DNA from 3 places in the Paenibacillus sp. FSL K6-1217 genome. Region 1 is predicted to be linked to each of the others. Evidence: riboswitches for the same ligand, from Rfam matches in the RefSeq annotation. Region 1 holds a riboswitch; each other region holds the start of a gene.
The links. A riboswitch is a leader RNA that binds a small molecule or an ion and turns the genes downstream of it on or off. The one in region 1 is predicted to bind thiamine pyrophosphate.
Positions count from the first base shown of each region.

Region 2: it holds a riboswitch for thiamine pyrophosphate, as region 1 does, so the genes downstream of both, MHH28_RS04100 (ABC transporter ATP-binding protein) here and MHH28_RS24780 (ABC transporter substrate-binding protein) in region 1, are expected to answer to the same signal.
Region 3: it holds a riboswitch for thiamine pyrophosphate, as region 1 does, so the genes downstream of both, thiC (phosphomethylpyrimidine synthase ThiC) here and MHH28_RS24780 (ABC transporter substrate-binding protein) in region 1, are expected to answer to the same signal.

Region 1 covers NZ_CP150271.1:5,602,197-5,606,352, reverse strand. Annotated here, with positions in the region: gene MHH28_RS24785 (hypothetical protein) at 1-1,250, shown strand, start outside; TPP riboswitch at 1,323-1,433, shown strand; gene MHH28_RS24780 (ABC transporter substrate-binding protein) at 1,582-2,652, shown strand; gene MHH28_RS24775 (MTH1187 family thiamine-binding protein) at 2,676-2,969, shown strand; gene MHH28_RS24770 (ABC transporter permease) at 2,966-3,727, shown strand; gene MHH28_RS24765 (ABC transporter ATP-binding protein) at 3,809-4,156, shown strand, end outside.
Region 2 covers NZ_CP150271.1:981,406-985,561, forward strand. Annotated here, with positions in the region: gene MHH28_RS04090 (ABC transporter substrate-binding protein) at 1-868, opposite strand, end outside; gene MHH28_RS04095 (ABC transporter permease) at 865-1,641, opposite strand; gene MHH28_RS04100 (ABC transporter ATP-binding protein) at 1,622-2,401, opposite strand; TPP riboswitch at 2,532-2,634, opposite strand; gene MHH28_RS04105 (TetR/AcrR family transcriptional regulator) at 2,703-3,359, opposite strand; gene MHH28_RS04110 (DHA2 family efflux MFS transporter permease subunit) at 3,541-4,156, shown strand, end outside.
Region 3 covers NZ_CP150271.1:5,295,410-5,299,565, forward strand. Annotated here, with positions in the region: gene MHH28_RS23520 (tetratricopeptide repeat protein) at 1-820, shown strand, start outside; gene trxB (thioredoxin-disulfide reductase) at 867-1,820, shown strand; TPP riboswitch at 1,885-1,991, shown strand; gene thiC (phosphomethylpyrimidine synthase ThiC) at 2,158-3,852, shown strand; gene MHH28_RS23535 (DUF1858 domain-containing protein) at 4,023-4,156, shown strand, end outside.

The DNA of each region.
Region 1 (4,156 bases):
GCAGCTATCTGCCGTTTGCCGCTCATGTGCTGTTTCCGCGTGAGAAGGACAGCGATTCCTTCCGCCGCTTTTCCCGGGTAAACGATCTGCAGTGCCGGCTGGAAATGCTCTTCCAGTCTGTGAATTTCCGGATTCTGTCCACCGATGTGTTCCTCTGTCCGTTTGAGCTGGGCTTTCTGACCATAAGAGTGGCTATCGAGGAGGAGAACCTTCCCTTCAGCACCGTGCTGGAATTCGCCGACCGGTTCCGTACACTGGAGGATGTGTGTTATCAGGATAAACATGCCTTTATCCATTGCCAGGAGAAGACCTTCGGCCGGGTGGAGGATTTCGTGTTCAAGAATCTCGTCTCCGGACTGGAGCCGTTTCTCGACCCGGCCGAGATTGATGGCGCGTATTTCGAGACCCTGCCCTTTTTCGTGGATGAACGGATGCTGGTGCAGGCCTTCTATGGCTTCAACCGCGAGGAAGAGCTGGATGAGATCAGTGCCCGGCTGCGCTACCGTGCCTCCCAGCTGGATGGGCTGAGTCTGGAGGGCAGGCCTTTTACCAGCGCGAGTGACCCTGAATATATCGAGCAGTACACCCGTGAGCACTGCTATAACCGCTGGGGGCCGGATACCTATTATATGACGAACGAGCAGACCTTCTGCTGCCTGAGCCGGGCGAAGCCCGATATTGCCACGGAGCTGGTCAACCAGATGTACGGAGAGTATTACTATGGGCTGCTGCTGAGTATTTTTCATAAAATCGTCCTGCTGAAGCTCGCCAATCTGCATTCCCGGCTGCGCATCAACCACGATTACGACGAGATCGAGAATCTGATCTTTCTGATCAATAAATTCTCGGCCAAATTCTATTTCCTGGAGCTGATCTCGCAGTCGCAGGGGCGGGAGATCTTCTTCCAGCTGCGCAAGGTCTACGGCAATGACGCCCTGTTCGATGAAGTGAAGATGACGCTGAATGACCTGTTCCAGTATCAGGACAAATTCCAGGCCAAGCGCCGGGACACCCTGCTGATGGTCCTGACCGTATTTACGGTAATCAGCGGAATTTACGGGATGAATCAGGTCATTGAGGATCTGAAAGGGAACATCGACTGGAGCAAAATGCTGGAGTACTCCGTGTTCGAATATCTGGCGCTGTTCCTGACCTTCTCGGGGATCGCGGTCAGCCTCGGCTTAACGCTGCGGGAGGCGTGGAATACTATCCGCAGCCGCCGCAGGAAGCGATACTATGATAAGGATTGAACAGACAGCTCTGGACAACCGCGAAGCTGCCGTCTATAATACACCGTAAGAACATAGCAATACCCGTGAACTTTATAGAACCAGGGGTGCTGGAATTGGCCGGCTGAGATTGTATCCCACAAGATACTGACCCTTATACCTGATCTGGATAATGCCAGCGTAGGAATCTTCATTCATCGCAGTGCCCTGAGCGGCCCTGTAGCTGAATCCCCTCACGCAAGTCACTGGCGTCCCGATCTTTGGGACGCTTTTTTGATTCTAAGGATGTACAGGAATATGGTTTCTGTAAGCTCTGAAGACCAGGGGTTGCTGGAAGGAGAGAGAAAGAGAAATGGGAGTCAAAAAAACTGTAACGCTGCTGCTCAGCTCCATGCTGCTGCTCACTGTAGCAGGATGCGGCGGCGGGAACAACAGCGGCAATGCGGGGGCCAGCGCACCTGCTGCCGGGAACAGCACGGCTGCACCTGATGCAAACGCAGCCGCACCCACGGATGCACCCAAGGCGCTGACTCCGGTCAAGATTGCTCTGGACTGGACGCCGAACACGAATCATACCGGCCTGTATGCCGCCAAGGAGCTGGGCTATTACGCGGAGGAAGGTCTTGACGTTCAGATTGTTCAGCCCGGCGCTGCCGGATCGGACACGATGGTCACTTCCGGCGAAGCCCAGTTCGGCATCAGTGCCCAGGAGGCGCTCACCCTGGCCCGTCTGCAGGATGTCCCGCTGGTATCAATCGCTGCAATCATACAGCATAACACCTCCGGCTTCGCGGCTCCGAAGGAACGCAATATTAAGACGCCGAAGGATTTCGAAGGCAAGACATACGGAGGCTGGGGCTCCCCTGCGGAGCAAGCTGCCATGAAAGCTATCATGGACCCCGAAGGCGGGGATGTCTCCAAGGTGAAGCTGGTGAATATCGGCGAAGCGGACTACTTCACGGCCGTGAAGCGGGATATCGATTTCGCCTGGATCTTCTATGCCTGGACCGGGGTGGAAGCCGAGCTGCGCGGGGAGCCGCTGGATATGCTGTATCTGAAGGATTATGCGCCGCAGCTTGATTACTACACACCAGTGCTGACCACCAGCGAGAAGGAGATCGCCGAGCATCCTGAAGTAGTGAAGGCTTTCCTGAAGGCTACGTCAAAAGGTTACCAGTACGCTATCGACCACCCGGAAGAAGCAGCGACGGTCCTCTCCGATGCTGTGCCTGATCTGGACCCCAAGCTGGTGCTGGCCAGCCAGAAATGGCTCAGCCCGAAATACAAGGATGACGCCCCGCGCTGGGGCGAGCAGAAGCTTGAGATCTGGAAGAATTACGCCGACTGGATGTACGGCCTGAAGCTGTTGGATAAGCCGCTGGATGCGGAGAGTACGTTCACGAATGAATTTTTGCCGGAATAATAACTTGAGAGGAATGATTGATAATGGCTAATACACTGCTCAGCATTCAGGTAATTCCCAAGACACCGAACAACGAGGATTCTATCCCTTATGTGGACAAGGCCATTGAGGTCATTCAGAAGTCGGGCATTAAGCATCAGGTGAACCCGCTGGAGACCACGATGGAGGGCGAGCTGAACGAGCTGCTGGATATTGTGCGCGACATGCATGAGGCGCTGATCGCCTCCGGCAGCCCGAGTGTGATCTCCCAGATCAAGATCGCCCATAATCCGGGCGGCATCAGCATGAACAAGCTGACGGAGAAATACCGGCCGTGAGAAGCACCTGGAAGCTAGTGTGGCCGCCCCTTGTGGCGGTCCTCTTTTTTGTGGGAATATGGCAGCTATCGGTCATGCTGTTCGACATCCCGGCTTACCAGCTGCCCAGCCCCGCGGATATCGCGCGTGAGTCGAGGAACAACATCTCCGGGATCTGGGAGCACACCGCCGCCACGCTGCGCCTGACCCTGATCGGCTTCCCGGTCGGCACAGGCATCGGCCTGCTCACCGCCTTGCTGCTGCATCTGCTGCCCTGGGTCAAGAGAGCGCTCTATCCGCTGCTGATCCTCAGCCAGAATGTGCCCTCCATTGCGCTTGCCCCGCTGCTGATTATCTGGTTCGGCTTCGGCCTGCTGCCCAAAATCATCCTGATCACCCTCGTCTGCTTCTTCCCCGTAGCTGTTGCAGCCATGGGCGGGCTGGCCCAAAGCGACCGGGTGATGATGAATTATATGAAGATGGCCGGTGCGGACAAGTGGCAGATCTTCACCCGGCTGGAGCTTCCCGGCTCGCTGCCCTCCCTGTTCTCCGGGCTCAAAATCTCCGCCACCTATGCGGTGATGGGCGCAGTGGTGGCCGAATGGATCGGTGCCGACAAAGGGATCGGCTACTATATGCTGCTGCAGAAGGCTTCTTACCGGGCGGACCGGATGTTCGTGGCCATCGCCATTATCGTGCTGCTGAGTCTCGTATTATTCGCACTCATTGCCCTGCTGGAGAGATGGCTGGTGCGCTGGAAGCCGCGCAAGGAAGCTTAGTGTGTACGGAAGGATCATCCACAACGGAAGTAACCATAATGAACAAGAAGGAGGCTGGGCGAAGTGTCTGAGCTTACGAGGATTGAACTGGAGAAGGCGGACGGAGACGGACGCCTGCGAACTCAGAGTGTGCCGCCTGCGCTTGAAGTGAGCGGCATCAGCAAGTCGTTCAAGCACCGCCGCCGGGAGACGCAGGTGCTGGATCAGGTGTCCCTGACCGTGGAGCCGCAGGAATTCGTCTCCATTGTCGGCCCGTCCGGCTGCGGGAAAAGCACGCTGTTCCATATTATCGGCGGCCTTACGCTGCCCGATACCGGAACCGTCCGCATGAACGGCATCCCGGTGACCGGGCAGCGCGGCAAGATCAGCTATATGCCGCAGCAGCCCGCGCTGTTCCCGTGGCGCAGCACGCTCGACAACGTCCTGCTT
Region 2 (4,156 bases), 2.8 Mb from region 1:
GCGCTTCATCCGGGTGATCCGCTACATACTTCTGGCCTTTTCGGATCGCATTCACGAATTTATGATAATAGCCCTGTGCATCCTGCAGTCCCTGCTCACTGGCCGCCAGCACCAGCTCATAATAATCTGGAACCCCGTAATCCACGGGATTGAAGGAGCGGACCGGATGGCCCTCCTGCTCCAGAATCAGCTGCTCATGGTTGATGAACCCGCCCATAATTCCATCCACCCGTCCCGTGGAGAGCGCGGGAATCAGCTCATAGCCGACATCAATCAGCTTGAGTGAGGAGGGATCACCGCCGTCATTTTCAACCATCGTATTCAGCATGGCCTCATATAACGGAACGGAGGAATATCCGGCTTGCTTGCCGGACAACTCTCCAGGGCGGGTGATGCCGCTGTCTGCGGCTACCATGAGATGATTCAGCGGGTGGCGCACCAGAGCGGCGATCGACTTGACTGGAATCTGCTCACCCCGTGCCATCAGCACCTGCGGCTGATAGCTGAGTGCGAGATCTACCTTCCCCGCCGCAACTAGCTTCAGCGCATCATTGGTATCGGCCGGCATCTGAATCTCAACCTCCAGACCCTCCTCTGCAAAATAACCTTCAGCCTGTGCCGCATATAAAAAGGAGTGGACAGCATTGGGATACCAGTCGAGCATAATCGTCAGCTTGTGGGCGGCACCCTCAGTCCCTGCCTCAGAGGTTGCGGGTGTACCCGCAAGGGAGCCGGAGGCCGCCGGACTGTTCGTATTGGCGCATGCCGCCAGGACAGGCAGCATACAGAGCAGCAGAGCGGTTAGCAGCAGCTTGGCAGGCCTTGATTTTCCATTAGGAAAATAACGCGGATAGCGGGTAGTAGTCATGAATAACGTCCTCTTTTCTTCAGAATAATCTTCTCCAGCACGGCGACCGCCAGGAACAGCAGGATACCGAGCACGGATAACAAGACAACAGCGGCGAACATCTTGGCACTCTGCAGATTCCCTGCCATTCTGCGGCTGAAATAGCCCAGCCCCTGGCTGCCCCCAAGCCATTCTCCGATGGTTGCACCGATGACACAGTACACAGCCGACAGCTTCAGTCCGGAGAAAAAAGAGGGCAGAGCCAGCGGAACGCCCACCTTCCCGAGAATCTGCCAGCGGTTCGCGCCATACGTCAGCAGCAGCTCCCGGTAGGCATCCGTGTTCTTGGACAACCCGTCATAAGCGCCGATGACCACCGGGAAGAACGCGGTCAGGAAGACAACGGCAACCTTACTCCATAAGGTATAGCCGAACCACATAATAAACAGTGGGGAGAGTGCAATTAACGGAATCGTCTGGCTGATAATCAGCAGCGGGTACAGCGCCTTGGCCAGCGGACTGAACAGGTGCATGGCTGTTCCCAGCAGGCTGCCGCAGATAACGGACAATACGAAGCCTGTGAGTACTTCAAGCAGTGTGGCGGGCAGATGTACCCCGAACATTAGATGTTGATCTTCCATCAATGCCATCCACACCGCAGACGGAGCCGGAAGGATGAAGGGAGGAACCAGGCCCAGCCGGGCTACGGTCTCCCAGACCGACAGCGTCAACACGGCGAGCAGGGCAGCCGGACCGTAATGCTGGAGCAGCCTTCTAGGAGAGCCGGTTCTCATATAACATCAACTCCAATTCCTGGCGCAGGGCAGCGAACTGCGGTTCATAGTTCAGACTCTGATGGCGCGGACGGGGGAGATTGGCAGTGAATTCCTGCATGCTGCTGCCGCCTTGGCCGCCGCTGCCAGTCATCAGGTAGATCCTGTCACTGAGCAGCAGCGCCTCCTCCAGGTCATGGGTGATGAACAGTACCGTCTTGTCGAGCTCCGTCCACAGCTCCAGCAGCCAGCGCTGAAGCGAGCGCTTGGTAATGGCATCGAGCGCCCCGAACGGCTCATCGAGCAGCAGCAGCTCATTCCCTGCCGCCACGGTGCGGAGGACCGCCACGCGCTGGCGCATCCCGCCGGACAGCTCCTGCGGATAAGCCTCTTCGGTTCCGGCAAGGCCGAAGCGGTGCAGCATAGTGCGGATCTCGTCAACGGCCGCCGCCCAGGGACGGCTGCGCTTCAGTTCCCAGGGCAATAGACAATTGCCCAATACGGTCCGCCAAGGCAGCAGGAGATCCTGCTGCGGCATATAGGCCACGGTGCCCAGCCTTTCCGCTGCTGTTGCCGATGCTGTTCCGTTCAGCGTAAGGCTGCCGCTGCCGGGCTCCAGCAGGCCGACGATGATTTTGAACAGGGTGCTTTTGCCGCACCCGCTGCCGCCCACGACAGAGACGAATTCGCCCCGGCGTACCTGCATGGACAGCCCTGAGAACACGGATGTCCGGGACGGACCGGACCCGAAGGCGTAGGATAGATTGCTAATGTTGATCATTGCTGTGTACGAAACCTCCCCCGGATGTTGATTAAACGCTGTACAAACGTCAAAAAGCCCCATTCATTCCCGGAGGAAATGAATGGGGCGGAAGGTACGCTCAGCTGCGGTGATGACGCGAGAATCACGGGTACATTCAGCTCCACTTCCCTCCGCTGGTATGATCCAGATCAGGTTCAAAGGGTCCGGAGCTTAAGCTCCGTCTCAGTCGGCCGACTCCCCTAGTGAAATAACAGGTCTATTGAATTCGTAATTGCTAATTAATATACCACAAATTTCCCTCTTGTAAAGAAGCGGAGGGTCAGCGCCTGGAGAGACCGGTCACGAACAGGGCAACAATGCCGCGGGAGATGTCCAGCTTGGAGGCGTCGTTCCGCTTCTGTTCATACAGGTACAGATCGGGGCTGAGGACAGAGATTAAGGCCGTGGCCGCGAAGCCCGGATCGATATCAATGATCTCTCCGCCCGCCGCAGCGCGCTGCAGCAGCTCCGTCATGATCACCCCCAGCCGCTGAAAAAAAGGATGCTCAAACTGCGTGAGCTGCTTCTTGCCGGTGAACTCGGCCTTGATCATATTCAGCAGCTCGGCATATTGCTCAATGAAATCGGCAATCTGCTCAATGCTGCGCTGCAGCTGCGCGAGGGCCGGGGCTTCACCGGCACCCGCAGCCACCTGCTGCTCCAGCCCGGACAGGAATTGGTCCGCACTGCCCTTCAGCAGCGCAGAACAGATCTCGCCCTTGTCCGTGAAGCGGCGGTACAGCGAGCCTTGCCCTATGCCTGCCCGCTTGGCAATGCTGTACATGCTGACCGCCTCAAGTCCGCTCTCGGTGAACAACTGGCGGGCAGCTTCAAGAATTCGCTGTACATAAGGATCGGCGGACTCGGACGGAACGGATTCTATAGCTTGCGGAGCTGCCGGGGGGAGCTGTGCAGCATCGGTTTTTGGCTTGTTCATGAGGGCCCCTTTCAGAAATAAATCAGCGGTTTACAGAAAAACAAATAAAAGAATTGACACAACGGACAATTGTCCGTAGACTATGAATTGCACTTACGGACAGTTGTCCGTTCACTCATTATATAGAACAATCTGCCCGCAGGTCAATGTAGCACGCGGACAGCTCAGGAGGAGAAGAGAGATGGATCAGACCTTGAAGCAGGAAGCGGATTTCCGGCTGTCCAGCATTCTGGTTCCGCTGCTGGCCATTATTGCCGGTGTATTTATGGTTGTGCTGGACAGTACGGCGATGAATGTGGCGTTGTCCAGACTGGTGGTGGATTTCAAGACGGACCTGCACACGCTGCAGTGGGTAGTTACCGGATATATGCTGGCTCAGGCTTCCGTTATCCCACTGTCAGGCTGGCTGTCGGACCGGTTCGGGGCCAAGACGGTCTTCCTGACGGCGGTAATTGTGTTTACGATAGGCTCGATTCTGTGCGCTACGCCAAGCAGCGCCGAATGGCTGATTGTGTTCCGGGTCATTCAGGGACTGGGCGGCGGTTGTGTGCTTCCTGTCGGAATGGCCTATGTGTACAGACTGGCTCCCAAAAGTAAGGTTGGCGTAGTCATGGGGATTATGGGCATTCCTGTTCTGTTTGCTCCGGCCATTGGTCCGGTATTGTCGGGCTGGCTGGTTGAGTACCATTCCTGGCGTTGGATCTTCCTGATCAATATCCCGATTGGCATCATCTGTGTGCTGATCGGCCTGCGTAAGCTGCCGAATGCGGCGAAGAACAGTGTGCCCGGCATGGATA
Region 3 (4,156 bases), 310 kb from region 1:
ATGTCTGAATGAGGTGCTGAAGCAGGACCCGGGCAATCTGCACGCTCTGTGCAATATGGCAATCTTCCTGCAGTATGCAGGGGACAAGGAGCAGCTTGAGACCCTGCTGGGTATGCTTGAGGCAACCGTTCCGTTCCATCAGGAGCATGTGTTCAAAATGGCTACCACCATGGGTATCCTGGGCAGGCATACCGCCGCTTACAGCCATTTCCGCCGTCTGCTGAAGGACGAGGAGGTCGCCGGAGACGCCGGGCTGTATCATTACTGTGCGGCGGCGGCAAGCAACAGCGGAAGATACGGAGACGCTCTGCGCTGCTGGAGACAGGCAGCCAAGCTGGACCCTGACTCCGCTGTCCCGGCGTTCTTCCTGTCCCTGCTCCAGCAGGTCCAGGCAGAAGGACGCCCTATGCCTGCTATCAGCTACAACTACCAGCTGCCCTTCCAGGAGCAGCTGAAGCAGTGGAAAGGGAATACAGGCAGGTTCACTGAAGAAGTGCGGAATAATCCGCTGCTGCGCGCCTCGTTCTTCTGGGCGCTGCGTTATGGCGATTCCGCCACGAAGCTTCAGGTGACCGAGGCTCTGCGCTGGATTGAGGATGAAGAGATGGCCGAGGTGCTGCGCGGAGTTCTGGAGCAGGAGCCGCTTCAGGAGGACCGCCTGCAGGAAGCCGCATTATTCAGCCTGCAGCGGCTGATCGGGGAGAACCTGAATGAAGCCGGCGGCTCGTCCGGTGAAGAGCAGGAGCCTGCGGCAGCTCCCGGCCTTAAGGGGATGCTGCCGGGAACCGGCGGCTTATCGCCGTCCACTACCCGTATTTGAAGCTTTGCTGTTGTAAGACACATCTACTTGTAAGGAGGCCAACGTAATGTACAAAACGATTGTAATCGGAACAGGCCCGGCCGGGCTGACTGCCGCGATTTATCTGGCGCGCGCGAACCTGAGCCCGCTGGTGATTGAAGGCTTACAGCCGGGGGGACAGCTGACAACGACGACAGAAGTGGAGAACTTTCCAGGCTTCCCTGAAGGGATTCTGGGTCCCGACCTGATGGATAATATGCGCAAGCAGGCGGAACGCTTCGGCGCTGAATTCAAGAATGGCTGGGTGGAGTCTGTGGACTTCTCACAGCGTCCGTTCAAGGTAACCGTGGACGGGATGGGTGTACTGGAAGCAGAGTCGGTCATTATTTCAACCGGGGCCTCTGCCAGATATCTGGGCATCCCGGGCGAGCAGGAGAATGTGGGACGCGGGGTCAGCACCTGCGCGACCTGTGACGGATTCTTTTTCCGCAATAAAAAGATTGTCGTGGTCGGCGGCGGGGACTCCGCGATGGAGGAAGCCAGCTTCCTGACCCGCTTCGCTTCGAGTGTAACGCTGGTTCACCGCCGTCCCGAGCTGCGGGCCTCGAAGATCATGCAGGACCGGGCACGTGACAACAGCAAGGTAACCTGGGCCTTGAACCGCACACCGGTGGAAGTAACGGTAGGAGAGACCGGAGTGAAGGGCCTTACGGTGCTTAATAATGAGACAGGTCTGACAGAGCTGGTAGAGGCAGATGGCGTGTTCGTAGCGATTGGACACACGCCCAACACGGCCTTCTTGGGCGGACAGATCAACACGGATGCCAATGGCTATATCGTGGTGAACCCGGGTACCACCGAGACCAATATTCCGGGTGTATTCGCTTGCGGCGATGTACAGGATAGCCGTTACCGTCAAGCGATATCGGCAGCAGGAACCGGCTGTATGGCCGCCATGGATGCCGAGAAGTTCTTGGAAGGCACGATGGTGCACGACTGGAGCGAATCCCTGGACAAGTAAGCCTTCTATGCATTACGGGTTTACAAGAATTACCCGAACCGGTAAAATGTATTTAATTAGATAAGATACCCACTAGGGGAGCCTGAATAGGCTGAGACGGGAAAATTGAATTCCCGGACCCTTGAACCTGATCTGGATCATACCAGCGTAGGAAAGTGGAGTCGGACCTTTTTTGAATACAGTCTTTTTGGCTGTTCCTTTAATCAAGCCGCTCCAGGTGGAGCGGCTTTTTGACTTGCAAGCATTCATATGCCTTGGGCATACATGAATCTTCAGCTCAGTCTGCTGCGTGAAATCTTATCTGAAAAGCTCATTAGAGCCATAGGAGGAGATTAGAATGCCAGAATTAATGAAGAACGGCGCGGTGGATCTTTCCGGATTCCCCGCAAGCCGTAAAGTGTATGTGGAGGGCTCACGCCCGGATATCCGGGTTCCGATGCGGGAGATCAGCCTCAGTAGAACCGAGGGTGTTGCCGGGGAGGAGGAGAATGATCCGCTTCGTGTCTATGACACAAGCGGCATTTATACGGATGCCGCCGAAGAGACGGACATTCGGAGAGGGCTGCCGCCACTCCGTGCATGCTGGATCGCGGAGCGTGGCGATTCAGAGGTATACACCGGAAGAGCCGTCCGGCCGGAGGATAACGGAATACGCAGAGAAGGGACTGTTGCCGAAGCTTGTCCCGAACTGCAGCGGCAGCCCCGGCGGGCCTATGCTGGCGGTATTGTGACCCAACTGCATTATGCAAGGCAGGGGATCATTACACCGGAAATGGAGTACATTGCAATCCGCGAGAATACCCGGCCGGAGTTCGTCAGGGATGAGGTGGCCGCAGGCCGCGCGATTATTCCGGCTAATATGAATCACCCGGAGAGCGAGCCGATGATTATCGGCCGTAACTTCCTGGTGAAGATCAATGCCAATATCGGAAATTCTGCGGTCTCTTCTTCCATTGAAGAGGAGGTGGAGAAGATGCGGTGGGCGACCCGCTGGGGGGCTGATACCATCATGGATCTCTCCACCGGCTCCAAGATTCATACCACCCGGGAGTGGATTATCCGCAATTCTCCTGTACCGGTCGGCACAGTGCCCTTATACCAGGCGCTGGAGAAGGTGAACGGCATCGCCGAGGATTTGACCTGGGAGCTCTACCGTGACACGCTGATTGAGCAGGCGGAGCAGGGGGTGGATTACTTCACCATTCATGCCGGGGTGCTGCGGCGCTATATTCCGCTGACTGCCGGGAGATTGACCGGCATCGTATCACGGGGCGGATCGATTATGGCCGCCTGGTGTCTGGCCCATCAGCAGGAGAACTTCCTGTACACACACTTCGAAGACATATGCGAGATTATGAAGACGTATGATGTGTCCTTCTCACTGGGGGATGGCCTGCGTCCCGGCTCTATTGCAGATGCCAATGACGAAGCCCAATTCGCTGAACTGGAGACGCTGGGGGAGCTGACGGCACGGGCCTGGAAGCACGATGTTCAGGTCATGGTCGAAGGTCCGGGGCATGTGCCGCTGCACAAGATTAAGGAGAATATGGACAAGCAGCTTGAGATTTGCCGGGAAGCTCCATTCTATACCCTCGGCCCGCTGACTACAGATATTGCACCCGGTTATGATCACATCACTTCGGCCATCGGGGCGGCGATGATCGGCGGGCTTGGGACGGCGATGCTGTGTTATGTTACACCTAAGGAGCATTTAGGCCTGCCTGACAAGAATGATGTGCGCGAAGGAGTCATTAGCTACAAAATTGCTGCGCATGCCGCAGACCTCGCCAAAGGTCATCCGGGTGCGCAGGACCGGGACAATGCGCTGTCCAAGGCGCGGTTCGAGTTCCGCTGGCGCGACCAGTTCAATCTCTCCCTGGACCCGGAAAGGGCGCTGGCGTATCATGATGAGACCCTCCCTGCGGAGGGGGCGAAGCAGGCGCATTTCTGCTCGATGTGCGGCCCTAAATTCTGCAGCATGCGGATTTCGCATGATATCCGTAATTCCCACAGATGGGACAAATCACTGTAACTAAGCTGTATGAATCCAGCAGAATCTTAATATTCTCAGGCTATCCCCCAAGCTGAAAGGCGTAGGGGGATAGTCTTTTTATACTTAGTGATTACAATCACAATTCGCCTCTGCACCCTATGCTAAGCTGTTACTTGAGAAGAATTCTCATTAGTGAGGTGTACATGAGGATGAGCAAAGTGTTGAAGCTGGATGAATCGGTCTTTGAGCTGGTAACCAGGCACCCGGAAGTGGTTGAGATCATGGTGGAGTTGGGTTTCCGCGATATTGCGAAGCCTGGAATGCTGCAGACTGCAGGACGATT